3 regions of the Streptomyces sp. NPDC050625 genome follow, and region 1 is predicted to be linked to each of the others. Evidence: riboswitches for the same ligand, from Rfam matches in the RefSeq annotation. Region 1 holds a riboswitch; each other region holds the start of a gene.

What was found. A riboswitch is a leader RNA that binds a small molecule or an ion and turns the genes downstream of it on or off. The one in region 1 is predicted to bind cobalamin.
Region 2: another riboswitch for cobalamin. It lies ahead of cobT (nicotinate-nucleotide--dimethylbenzimidazole phosphoribosyltransferase); the one in region 1 lies ahead of AB0I54_RS22400 (CbtB-domain containing protein).
Region 3: another riboswitch for cobalamin. It lies ahead of AB0I54_RS20005 (cobalamin biosynthesis protein); the one in region 1 lies ahead of AB0I54_RS22400 (CbtB-domain containing protein).

The regions. Positions count from the first base shown of each region.
Region 1 is NZ_JBFAIQ010000009.1:128,093-132,257, reverse strand. Features, by position in the region: gene AB0I54_RS22410 (STM4012 family radical SAM protein) at 1-1,229, shown strand, start outside; gene AB0I54_RS22405 (STM4011 family radical SAM protein) at 1,240-2,127, shown strand; cobalamin riboswitch at 2,201-2,342, shown strand; gene AB0I54_RS22400 (CbtB-domain containing protein) at 2,378-2,599, shown strand; gene AB0I54_RS22395 (CbtA family protein) at 2,621-3,373, shown strand; gene AB0I54_RS22390 (thioesterase family protein) at 3,478-4,165, opposite strand, start outside.
Region 2 is NZ_JBFAIQ010000008.1:224,771-228,935, forward strand. Features, by position in the region: gene AB0I54_RS21345 (nitronate monooxygenase) at 1-723, opposite strand, end outside; gene cobT (nicotinate-nucleotide--dimethylbenzimidazole phosphoribosyltransferase) at 888-2,066, opposite strand; cobalamin riboswitch at 2,156-2,337, opposite strand; gene AB0I54_RS21355 (FAD-binding oxidoreductase) at 2,585-3,958, shown strand; gene AB0I54_RS21360 (acetolactate synthase large subunit) at 4,018-4,165, shown strand, end outside.
Region 3 is NZ_JBFAIQ010000007.1:432,572-436,736, reverse strand. Features, by position in the region: gene AB0I54_RS20020 (class II aldolase/adducin family protein) at 1-223, opposite strand, end outside; gene AB0I54_RS20015 (inorganic phosphate transporter) at 500-1,759, shown strand; gene AB0I54_RS20010 (hypothetical protein) at 1,792-2,019, shown strand; cobalamin riboswitch at 2,188-2,330, shown strand; gene AB0I54_RS20005 (cobalamin biosynthesis protein) at 2,430-3,380, shown strand; gene AB0I54_RS20000 (cobyric acid synthase) at 3,377-4,165, shown strand, end outside.

The sequences.
Region 1 (4,165 bases):
GGGCGGCCGAACCCAAGGACACCCTCTCCCTCTACCTCCACATCCCCTTCTGCGAAGTCCGCTGCGGTTTCTGCAACCTCTTCACCCGCATCGGCGCCCCCGACGGCCTGACCGGCGCCTACCTGGACGCCCTGGAGCGCCAGGCGGGGGCCGTACGCGAAGCGCTCGGGGACACGGACGAGGTCCGCTTCGCCACGGCGGCCTTCGGCGGCGGCACCCCGACCTTCCTCACCGCCACCGAGCTCGAACGGCTGTGTGACATCGCCGAACACCGCATGGGCGCCGACCTCAACGCCGTCCCGCTGTCGGTCGAGGCCTCCCCGGCCACCGCCACCGCCGACCGGCTCACGGTCCTCGCCGACCGCGGCACCACCCGGCTGAGCCTGGGCGTGCAGAGCTTCGTCGACTCCGAGGCCCGCGCCGCCGTACGCCCGCAGCGCCGCGCCGACGTGGAGTCGGCCCTCGCCCGCATCCGTGACGCCGGCATTCCCGTCCTCAACATCGACCTCATCTACGGCATCGACGGCCAGACGGAACGGACCTGGCTGCACTCCCTGGACGCGGCCCTCGCCTGGCGCCCCGAGGAGCTCTACCTCTACCCCCTCTACGTCCGCCCCCTGACCGGCCTGGGCCGACGCGGCAGCGGCCCCGACCCCGCCTGGGACGAACAGCGGCTGCGCCTGTACCGCGTCGGCCGCGACCACCTCCTCGCGCACGGCTACACCCAGCAGTCCATGCGCATGTTCCGCCGCACCGACGCCCCGCCCCAGGGCGCCGACGACTACGCCTGCCAGACCGACGGGATGATCGGCCTCGGCTGCGGCGCCCGCTCCTACACGGCGGGTCTGCACTACTCCTTCGACTACGCCGTGGGCATGCACGAGATACGCGCGATCATCGACGACTACGTGTCCCGCCCGGCCGGCGACTTCGCCCACGCCGAGTACGGCCGCCCCATCGACACCGACGAGGCCCGCCGCCGGCACCTCCTGCAGTCCCTGCTCCAGGCGGAGGGCCTGCGCCTCGACGACTACCGTGCCCGCTTCGGCACCACCCCCGCCGACCACTTCGGCCCCGAACTCGCCCGCTTCGCCGACCGGGGCTGGCTGACCGACGACCCCGGCACCCTCAGGCTCACCCCCGAGGGAGTCGCTCATTCCGATGCGATCGGCCCCGACCTGTTCTCCCCGGCGGTCCGGGCCGCCATGGCCGCCTACGAGAGGAAGTGAGCGGCCCGCCATGGACCTCACCCTCCTCTACCGGGGCCCCCTCGCCTCCTGCGACTACGACTGCCCCTACTGCCCGTTCGCCAAGCGGCGCGACACCGGCGCCCAACTGCGCGCGGACCGCGCCTGTCTGGAGCGCTTCGCCGCCTGGGCCCGGCAGCAGACCGGCGACCGCCTGTCCATCCTGTTCACCCCCTGGGGAGAGGGCCTGGTCCGCTCCTGGTACCGGCGCACCCTCGCCGACCTGTCCCACCTGCCGCACATCCGGCGCGTGGCGATCCAGACCAACCTCAGCTGCCGTACCGACTGGCTCGCCGAGGCCGACCGCGACACGCTGGCCCTGTGGTGCACCTACCACCCCGGACAGACCCCGTACGACCGCTTCCTCACCAAATGCCGCGAACTGACCGAGCGCGGCATCCGCTTCAGCGTCGGCATCGTCGGTCTGCCCGACCACCTCGACGCGGCCCGGCGCCTGCGCGCCGACCTGCCCGAGCACGTCTACCTGTGGGTCAACGCCGCCGAGGGACACCGGTACACCGACGTGGAGGCCGACCGGTGGACGGCCCTGGACCCGCTCTTCCCGTACAGCAGGCACCCGCACACGAGCGCGGGACTGCCCTGCCGCACCGGCGACTCCGTGATCTCCGTCGACGGCGAAGGCACCGTCCGCCGCTGCCACTTCGTGCCCACCCCGCTCGGCAACCTCTACGACGGCTCCTACCGCACCGCCCTGCGCCCCCGCCCCTGCCCACTCGCCGCCTGCGACTGCCACATCGGCTATGTGCACCTGGAGACACTGCCCCTGTACGACGTCTTCGCGGGCGGCGTCCTGGAGCGCATCCCGGCCACGCTCCCCGTGACCCCGATCCCCCACCTGCCACACCTGACGGGGAGTTGACCCCACGCCCCGCACCGGACCGCCCGTCGGGAGAGGAAGATCACGCCTGGTGGGTGCGGTCTTGGCCGTGTCCCCGACACGCGGTACCGTCGGTGCGATATCGACGACGGCGAGACGGAAGCCGGTGGGAGTCCGGCACGGTCGCGCCACTGTATTCGAAGGGCCCCTGGGGCGTTTCGTGAGTCAGACCCGTGGCCGTCGTCCCATGCACCACCGAGATGGGACGCGAACTCCCAGAGGAGGCCCTGCCATGGCGCAGACCGTCGCCCAGCCGACAGCCACCACCCCCGTCGTTCCCGCCACGCTGCCGCTGAAGGCGATAGCACCCTGGGCGGTCTTCTTCGGCATCCTGATGCTGGTCCTGCTGTACTTCGTCGGCGCCGAGCAGGGCGCCACCTCCGTGATCAACGGCACGGACGTCCACGAGTGGGTGCACGACGCCCGCCATCTGCTCGGTTTCCCCTGCCACTGACGCGAGGGGCGCCGCACAACCATGAACTCCACAACCGTAAGAAACCTCCTCGTACGGGGCATGCTCGCCGGCCTGGCCGCCGGCGTGCTCGCCCTCGTCGTCGCCTACTTCCTCGGTGAGCCGAGTGTCGACAACGCGATCGGCTTCGAGGAGGCGCACTCGCACGAGCACGAGATGGAGGTCGTCTCCCGCTCCCTGCAGTCCACCGCCGGACTCGCCACCGGCGTCCTGGTCTACGGGGTCGCCTTCGGCGGCATCGCGGCGCTCGCGTTCTGCTTCGCACTCGGCCGCGTCGGCCGGTTCAGCCCCCGGGCGACCGCGCTGCTGCTGTCCGGCTGCGCACTGCTCGCCGTGTACGTCGTGCCGTTCCTCAAGTACCCCGCCAATCCGCCCTCCGTGGGCGACCCCGACACCATCAGCAAGCGCACCACCCTGTACTTCCTGATGATGGCGCTCAGCGTCCTCCTCGCGATCGCCGCCACCATCCTGGGCAAGCGGCTCGCGCCCTCGCTGGGCACCTGGTACGCGAGCGTCGCCGCGGTGGCGGCCTTCGCCGTCGCCATCGGGCTCGCGTTCGCGTTCCTGCCCGTCATCAACGAGGTACCGAAGGACTTCCCGGCGACCCTGCTGTGGCGGTTCCGGCTCTCCGCGCTGGCCATCCAGACGGTGCTGTGGGTCGGATTCGGTCTCGTCTTCGGCGAGTTGGCCGAGCGGATGCTCAATCCCAAGCCCGCGACAGCCTCGTCCCCGCGGACGGTTCCAGCCGCGCACTGATCCCTTCGGGACTCAAGAGGGCCCTTCGGAACCATCCGGGGGCCCTCTCGCGACGTCCTGCGGCACGGTGCCGGCAGAAGCGGATCCCGCCTGCCCGCGGCGGCTCAGCGATCCGGCTGGGGGCGGACGGTCAGGATCTGCTGGGCGTGGCCGACGGGGCCGTCGACGTCGTGCAGGACGGTGCTGGTCAGGCCCTGGCCGGTGGGGCCGAAGGTGACGGTGGTGTCCAAGCCCGTCCAGTTGCCCCGGGGCCGGCGGTGCAGGTGGACGGTCAGGTCGACGTTGGGGAACATCCACTCGCTGGGCGGCTGTCGTACGGCGATGCCATTGGCCGTGTCGACGAGAGCGAGGTAGGACGCGAGCGGACTGCTCGGCTCTTCGGCGACGAGGGCGAGCGGGGTGGAGACCCAGGCCGTGGTGCGGCCCGGCCGGGGTGGGCCGACCGGGCGGACGTCCAGGGAGGCGATGTAGCCGCCCGGCCACACGTCGGCCATCGGCCACGCGGCGAGGCTCTCCGGCGGGGCGAGCCGCTCGCCCGGGCCTCCTGCCACTGCGGTGGTGTCAAGCGCCGCGAGCAGCCAGGCGCGGGCGCGGACCACCGGGCGGTCGGCGATCCGTACGACCGCTTCGAGGAGTTCGATGGTGCGGCCGGGGCGCACGGTCTCCACCCGGACCTCGCACTCGTCGAGGGCGAGCCGCCCGAGGATGTCGTAGCTGATGCGCGACAGCAGCAGCCCGGAGCCGGGGCGCGCGGCCAGATGGCGGTCGATCGCGTGCACGACGAGGCCGCCG
Region 2 (4,165 bases), on a different contig from region 1:
GAAGCCGTCCGGAGTGGTCTCCGGGGAACGGTTCAGATACGACGCCAGGGCCGGCAGCGAGACGATGGCCAGGACGTCGGGACGGCGCAGGGGCCCCGGCTGTGCTCCGCACAGCACTGAGGCCGGGTCGAAGCGCAGCTCTACGGGCTTGTCGTCACCATCGACGTCCAATCGCGCGGTGACGGGCTGCAGTTGGGCGAGCCGGGTCGCGATGCCCGGGATCTGTGCGGGAATGCCCGCACCGACCAGTACGTGGTCCACGCCGGCCAGGATCGCGCCGAACATGGCGGGGACCGTGGCGAGTTGGACCTTCTCCAGGTAGTTGATGCCGACCGGCCCTTCGTGGCCTTCCCGGGCGAGCCACACCTCACAGAAGTTGGCCACGACGGTCAGCGACCGGGCCGGGCACGCTTCGTCAGCCGTCAGCCGGGGTGTGGCCGCGAACCGCTCGCCGGCACCGATCCCGCCCTCGACGAAGTAGCGCTCCCGTATGGAATCGGCAAGCTCCGGTACGGGGAAGGCGGCCAGCGCCCGCCTCAGGTGGCCGCCCGGGTCACCGCTCTGCAGCACCCGGATGAGCAGCGTGTCCAGGGCGGTACCGGAGACGACACCCAACTGCCCGGTACGCGCGACGGCACGAGCCAGGCGCCAGCCGGACACCCCCACCCCCATTCCACCTTGGATCAGCCAGGGGAGGTCGGCCCTCGTCCGGGGTGTGCTCATGGGTCCTCGCAAGGATGGTAGCCGGGTCCGGAACGCGTACTTACGGTTCCGTAACCTACGATACCGTAACCATATTTCGTGCCATCCACCCCCAGGTCCGGTACAACTCGGCAGAACAGGCGGCCCGACGGGACCCAGGCGGCGCCCGAGTCCCGCAGGCTGATTCAGCTGTGCTTGCTCGAGACCTCCGCGGAGTCGAATGTGGCCATGTCGCGCAAGGCACGCACCCCCGCCTGCACGAGTGGCAGGGCCAACACGGCACCGGTGCCCTCACCGAGCCGCAGCCCCAGGTCGACCAGCGGATGCAGGCCGAGGTGCCGCAGGGCGATGCTGTGCCCGGGCTCGACCGAGCGGTGTCCGGCCACACAGGCGGCCAGGGCATCAGGGGACAGCGCGGCCGCGACCAGAGCCGCCGACGAGGCGATCACCCCGTCCAGGATCACCGGGACCCGGCGCGCGGCGGCGCCCAGCACGAACCCGGCGATCGCCGCGTGTTCCAGGCCGCCGACCGCCGCCACCGCCCCGACCGGGTCGTGCGGGTCCGGCCGGTGCAGCTCCAGAGCCCTGCGCACCACCCCCACCTTGTGCCGTCGGGCCGTGTCGTCGATTCCCGCTCCGTGACCGGTCACGTCGTCCGGGTCCGCACCGGTGAACGCGGCGATCAGTGCCGCGGACGCGGTCGTGTTGGCGATGCCCATGTCGCCGGTGAGCAGGCAGCGGGAGCCGTCGTCGACGAGTTCCGCGGCGACGCCGATGCCGACCTCGATGGCGTGGATCGCCTCCTGACGGGTCATGGCCGGAGCGCCGGTCATGTCCGCGGTTCCGGCGCGGACCCGGCGGCGCAGCAGCATGCCCGGGGTCGTGTCCGAGGCCGACACCGGAGTCACGATACCCACGTCCACCACGACCACCCTGGCTCCGGTCTGAGCGGCCAGGGCGTTCACCGCGGCGCCGGAGGCCAGGAAGTTGGCGACCATCTGAGTCGTCACCTCCTGCGGCCAGACGCTGACGCCCTGGGCGTGGACACCGTGATCGGCGGCGAAGACGGCCACCGCGGCCGGCTCCGGCATCGGCGGCGGGCAGCTGCCCGCCAGACCCGCGAGTTGGACCGACACGTCCTCCAGCAGGCCCAGCGAGCCGGGCGGCTTGGTCAGGTGGTTCTGGCGGTCACGGGCCGCGGTGCGGGCGCCGGAGTCCGCAGGGGTGATGGCGGCCAGGGTGCGCTCCAGCAACAGGCCGACGGCGGGGTCGGCGGCAGGCCGACGGATTGGATCGGAGCCGGACGAGGACACCGTGTCGGAGCCGGACGAGGACATCATGTCGGAGCCGGACGAGGGCACCATGAAGGAAGTTCCTTCCGCTGTCGGCGGTTCTCCACGCCGCCGTGAACGGGCCGCGCCCGGGCGGGTAGTGCCTGGCTGCGGGACGGCCGGAATATCCTGGCTCCCGGATCTCGGCGCCCGGCTCGTACAGCACGGGTACCGGCGCCGACTCCCGGCCTTCCCAGCGGCCGGCTCGCACCGGCTGCCAGTGGCCATCTGCGGGAGGCAGCTCCCCGGTCACAGTGGCGGGCCCGCCCCGGACTTGGGCCATCGGCCCGCACCGGAGTTCCTCCGCACCGTCGCCCGCATCCTGCCACACTCCGCCGTCGGCAAGCAGCCGCCCGACGGGATGTCCTGCCGGGCCGGTGCGGGTCGGCGCACGGCCGAACGCGAGGGACGTGCGGGCTGTGCCGCCGTGTCAGGACCGGCTTGGAAAGCATGCCGGTCCATATGGCCCTGGGTAAGGGCCGGACGGCCCCCTCCGGTGGAGTGGGTGCGCGGCCAGGATCGGCGGGAGCGGGAGCCGAGGAGGGGGTGCGATGGCGGACACCGAGGCGCTGCTGGCCGACGCCGTGGGAGCACGGCACGTTCTGGCCGGGGCAGAGATCCCCCCTGAGTACGCCGGTGACGAGTCGCTGACCGCCGTACCGCAGACGCCCGCGTACCTGGTCCGGCCCGCCGCGGCCGCCGAGGTGGCGGACGTGCTCAGGATCGCCGGTGGGGCCGGGATCCCGGTGACCGCCCGCGGCTCGGGGACCGGCATGTCGGGGGGATGTGTGCCCCGGCCGGGCGGGATCACGGTCTCGTTCGAGCGGATGAACCGCATCCTGGAAGTGGACGCCGTCAACCACGTGGCCGTCGTACAGCCCGGTGTCACCCTGGACCAACTGGACCACGAGGCCGCCAAGTCCGGCCTGCACTACCCCGTGCGGCTCGGCGCGCCCACCGCCAGCATCGGCGGCACCATCGCCACCAATGCCGGCGGGATGCACGCCGTACGGCACGGGGTCACCCGCCACCACGTGCTCGCCGTCGAAGCCGTCCTGGCGTCCGGCGAGATCGTGCGCGGCGGCGGCAAGTACGTCAAGACGTCCACCGGCTACGACCTGGCCCAGCTCCTGGTCGGTTCCGAGGGGACGCTCGCCCTGGTCACGGAGGCGACGCTCCGGCTGCGGCCGCGGGCCCGGCACTCCACGACCGTACTGGCGGCGTTCGCGTCGGCCGAGGACGTCTTCCGGTCGGTCCCGCCGCTGGCGGGCGGGGGCCTGGAGCCGGCCGCGCTGGAGTACGTGGACCTGCTGGCCATGGCGGCGATCGCGGACGACCAGAAGACGGGGCTGGGCGTTCCCGCGTCCGTGCGGCTGACCGCGCTCGGCTATCTGCTCGTCGTGCTGGAGAGCCGCTCCGTGACGCGGCTCCAGGAGGATGTCGAGGCGGTCGGTGAGCAGTTGCTCGAACACGGCGCGGTGGACGTCTTCGTGCTGCCCGCGGCCACGGCGAGGAGGCTGGTCGAGGCCCGTGAGCGAGCCTTCTGGACGGCGAAGGCGGCCGGTGCCGACGACATCGTGGACGTGGTCGTGCCGCGCGGCGAGCTGCACGGGCTGCTGGCCGCCGCCCAGGCAGCCGCCGAGGACACCGGGTCGCTGGTCACCGGCTGCGGCCACGCCGGCGACGGCAACGTGCACCTGTCGGTCTTCCAGCCGGACCCCGTCCGCCGCGACGAGGTGCTGCGGCGGCTGTTCCGGGCGGGCCTGGAGCGGGGCGGCGCCGTCTCCGGCGAGCACGGGATCGGCAGGGCGAAGAAGTCGTACTTCCTGGAGTCGGAGGACCCGGCCAGGGTAGAGCTGATGCACCGGATCAAGCACGCCTTCGACCCGGGCGGAATCCTCAATCCCGGTGTGCTGCTCGACTGAAGCCGCCGGCTCCTCATCCCCACGGGCATGACCATCACCAGGCGAGGACGGGACGAGACGTGAACGGTGCGGAAGCGGTCGTGGCGACCCTGCGGGCGTGCGGCGTGGAGGTGTACTTCGCCAACCCGGGCACATCCGAGATGCACCTGGTCGCCGCGCTGGACGAGGAACCGGAAGTCAGGGCCGTGCCCTGCCTGTTCGAAGGCG
Region 3 (4,165 bases), on a different contig from region 1:
CGCCCGACGGCGTGACCAGCACGGTGTCGCCGACGCGCACGGACACATTGCCGGAGGTGCCGACGACCAGTCCGTCGGACACGGTCCGGCGGGCCGTCGCGACGAGCGCCTCCCAGGCGTGCGCCTCCCCGTCGGACACAGACCTCCTCCGTACCTCCGGCACAGGCCGGGCGCCGTCCCGGTCATCCCGTCCGTCCCGCTGGTTCCGCCGCTGCTCAGCCATGCGGCGATCCTGCCAGCCGGCGCCCCGACGGGCCCTCGGAGCGGGGGAACCGGCCGGGTGACCAAAATCTCTTCAACGGGCCCTTGAACCGGCTGAGGCCGTTCGCCCGGGGCAACTGGTCAAGGGGCGTCTGGGCCCCTGGGCCGAAGCGGGCCGGAGCGGAGCGACAACCCCTCGTTTGCGACACCCCGAGTCCTGCCCCAGTTCACCTTCCGTTCACCCAGGTTTCCTACGGTCAACCAGCCAATGACGTCCTCTGAACGATTGCCTGGGTAAATGGAAAACTTCTCGCTGATCCTCGCGATTGTGGTGGCAACCGCACTCGCGTTTGATTTCACGAACGGTTTCCACGACACCGCCAACGCGATGGCCACGACCATCTCGACCGGTGCGCTCAAGCCCAAGGTCGCGGTGACCATGTCCGCCGCGCTCAACCTTGTAGGCGCCTTCCTCTCCGTGGAGGTCGCCAACACGATCTCCAAGGGTCTCGTCGACGAGACCGGCATACGTCCCGAGGTCATCTTCGCCGCCCTGGTCGGCGCGATCCTCTGGAACCTGCTGACCTGGCTGGTCGGGCTCCCGTCCAGCTCCTCGCACGCCCTGATGGGCGGTCTGATCGGCGCGACGATCGCGTCGGCCGGCACCGGCGCCGTCCACGGCGACGTGCTCGTCACCAAGGTCCTGATCCCGGCCGTCGCGGCCCCGATCGTCGCCGGCGTGGCCGCCATGCTCGCCACGAGGTTCTCCTACGGGCTGAGCAAGGACGCCGACAGCGCGGCCACCCGCAAGGGCTACCGCGCCGGCCAGATCGCCTCCGCCGGTCTCGTCTCCCTCGCCCACGGCACCAACGACGCGCAGAAGACGATGGGCATCATCACCCTCGCGCTGATCGCCGGCGGCGCCATCGCCCCCGACTCCAACCCTCCCGTCTGGGTGATCCTCTCCGCCGGCCTCGCCATCGCGCTCGGCACCTACATCGGCGGCTGGCGCATCATCCGCACCATGGGCAAGGGCCTGACCGACCTTCAGCCGCAGCAGGGCTTCTCGGCCCAGACCAGCGCCGCGACGGTCATCCTGGCCTCCTCCCACCTGGGCTTCTCCCTCTCCACCACGCACGCCGTCTCCGGCTCCGTGATGGGCGCGGGCATGGGCCGCAAGGGCGGCGTGGTCCGCTGGTCCACCGCGACCCGCATGGTCGTGGCCTGGGCGCTGACCCTGCCGGCGGCCGCCCTGGTCGCCGCGCTCGCGGAGTCCGTGACCGACCTGGGCGACTGGGGCACCGCGGTCGTCGCCGTCTTCCTGATCGCCTCCAGCGCCGCGATCTGGAAGCTCTCCCGCCGTCAGGTGGTCGACCACAGCAACGTCAACGACACCGAGGAGCCGGCCGGTGTGGTGACCACGGCGATGGCCGCCGTGACGCCGCCCCCGGCGGGCACCGTGACCGAGGACCTGACGGCCACCATCCCGTCCCCCGCGACCGCCCCCGCCGCGGCCCCCGCCACCGACCCGGCCGCCCCTCCGGCCGCCACCGTCTGACCCCGAGACCCGGTTACTAAGGAAGCATCACCATGAAGATCGACTGGGCAGCCCTCGGCTCCGTCTTCGGCGTCAGCCTCGTGGTCACCGTGGGCCTCGTGGCCCTGTTCACCCTGGGCGTCAAGGGCCTCGCGCACCGCGAGCGCGCCACGGCCCAGGGCGGCTCCGCCCCCCTCGCGGTCACCGGAGCGTACGTCTGCTTCGCTGCCTGCGCGGCGGCGGTGGCGTACGGCATCTACCTGATCATGGCCAAGGCCTGACCCTGGCCCAGTTCATGGCCCAGTTCATGGCCAAGGCCTGACCGAGCTCTACCGGGCTCCTCCCCGATGCCTTCGGGGAGGAGCCTTTTCGCGCGCCCCCACCCGCCCGCGCAGCGCCGGTGTGGGTCTCAGCACACTCTCCTCTTGCAGGTCAACAGCAAGTTGACGGCCCTTCCGGAGGCATGGTGGACTGCCAAAGCCATGTACGGCGGCAAGGGAGGAAGCCGGTGTGAATCCGGCGCGGTCCCGCCACTGTCACCGGGGAAGAACTCTCCGGAAGCCAGGAACTCCCACCGCCGGTCTCGTCGAACCAGGGCGCGGACACCCTGAGTGAGGACATATCGCCATGCTCGGCTGCCGATTGAGGTACAGCACCAGGTCGCTGCTCGACCCCACGGCCGGCTGAGCCGATGCGTGCCGATCGCGTCTTCGCGTACGGCGCCTCCGCCGGCCTCCTCGGTGACCTTCTCCTGGGCGATCCACGCCGTGGGCATCCGGTCGCCGCTTTCGGGCGTGCGGCAAGCGCCGTGGAGCGGGTGCTGTGGCGGGACCACCGCGGCTGGGGCGCCCTGCACACCGCCGCGTGCGTCGGTGGAGCCGTGGCCCTGGGCGCCCTCGCCCGCCGAGCCGTACGTCCCTCCCCCGCCGTCTCCGTCGCGCTCACCGCTGCCGCCACCTGGGCCGTGGTCGGGGGGACTTCGCTCGCCCGGGAGGCCCGGGCCGTCGGGCGTGCCCTGGAGGCGGGCGACGTGGCAGGGGCCCGGGCGCGGCTGCCTCACCTCTGCGGACGCGATCCGCAGGCGCTCGACGCCGACGGGATCGCCCGGGCCGTGGTCGAGTCCGTCGCGGAGAACACGTCCGACGCCGTCGTAGGGGCGCTGGTGTGGGGCGCCGTGGGCGGCGTGCCCGGGCTGCTCGGGTTCCGCGCGGTCAACACCCTTGACGCCATGGTCGGGCACAAGTCCCCCCGGTACCGGCGCTATGGGTGGGCCTCCGCCCGCCTCGACGACGTCGCCGGATGGCCGGGGGCCCGGCTCACCGCCGTACTGGCCGCCGCCGCGGGCCCGGATCCGCGCGGCGCCCTGCGTGCCTGGCGGGCCGACGCGCACAGGCATCCCAGCCCCAACGCCGGTCCCGTCGAGGCCTCCTTCGCGGGGGCCCTGGGCTTGCGGCTCGGCGGAACCCTCTCCTACGGAGGCCGGGTCGAGCACCGGCCCGTGCTCAACGGCGGCGGCCGGACCGTGGCCACCCAGGACATCGACCGGGCCGTACGGCTGTCCCGTCGGGTCGGTCTGCTCGCGCTCGGCGTCGGGATCGCCGCGCGCGCAGTCGCAGCCAGGACAAAGGGGGGCACGTCATGAACGGTGGTCTGCTCGTCGCCGGCACCACCTCCGACGCGGGCAAGAGCGTCGTGACGGCGGGGATCTGCCGGTGGCTGGTGCGACAGGGCGTCAAGGTCGCGCCCTTCAAGGCGCAGAACATGTCCCTCAACTCGTTCGTGACGCGCGAGGGCGCCGAGATCGGACGGGCGCAGGCCATGCAGGCCCAGGCGTGCCGGGTGGAGCCCAGCGCGCTGATGAATCCCGTGCTGCTCAAGCCCGGTGGGGAGCAGAGCAGCCAGGTCGTGCTGCTGGGGAAGCCGGTGGGCGAGTTGAGCGCCCGCGGCTATCACGGGGGCCGGCAGCAGAGACTTCTCGGGACCGTTCTCGACTGTCTCGCCGAGTTGCGGGGCACGTATGACGCGGTGATCTGTGAGGGGGCGGGCTCTCCCGCCGAGATCAATCTGCGGCGGACCGACATCGTGAACATGGGGATCGCGCGCAACGCCCGGCTCCCCGTGCTCGTCGTCGGCGACATCGACCGCGGAGGCGTCTTCGCCTCCTTCTTCGGGACCGTCGCCCTGCTCTCGCCCGAGGACCAGGAACTTGTCGCCGGATTCCTCGTGAACAAGTTCCGTGGGGATGTGTCCCTGCTGGAGCCGGGGCTCGACATGCTGCACGGGCTCACCGGGCGGCACACCTACGGAGTGCTGCCGTTCCGGCACGGGCTCGGCATCGACGAGGAGGACGGGCTCCGCGTCTCGCTGCGCGGCACCGTGCGCGAGTCGTCCGTCGCACCGCCCGTCGGGGAGGACGTGCTGCGGGTC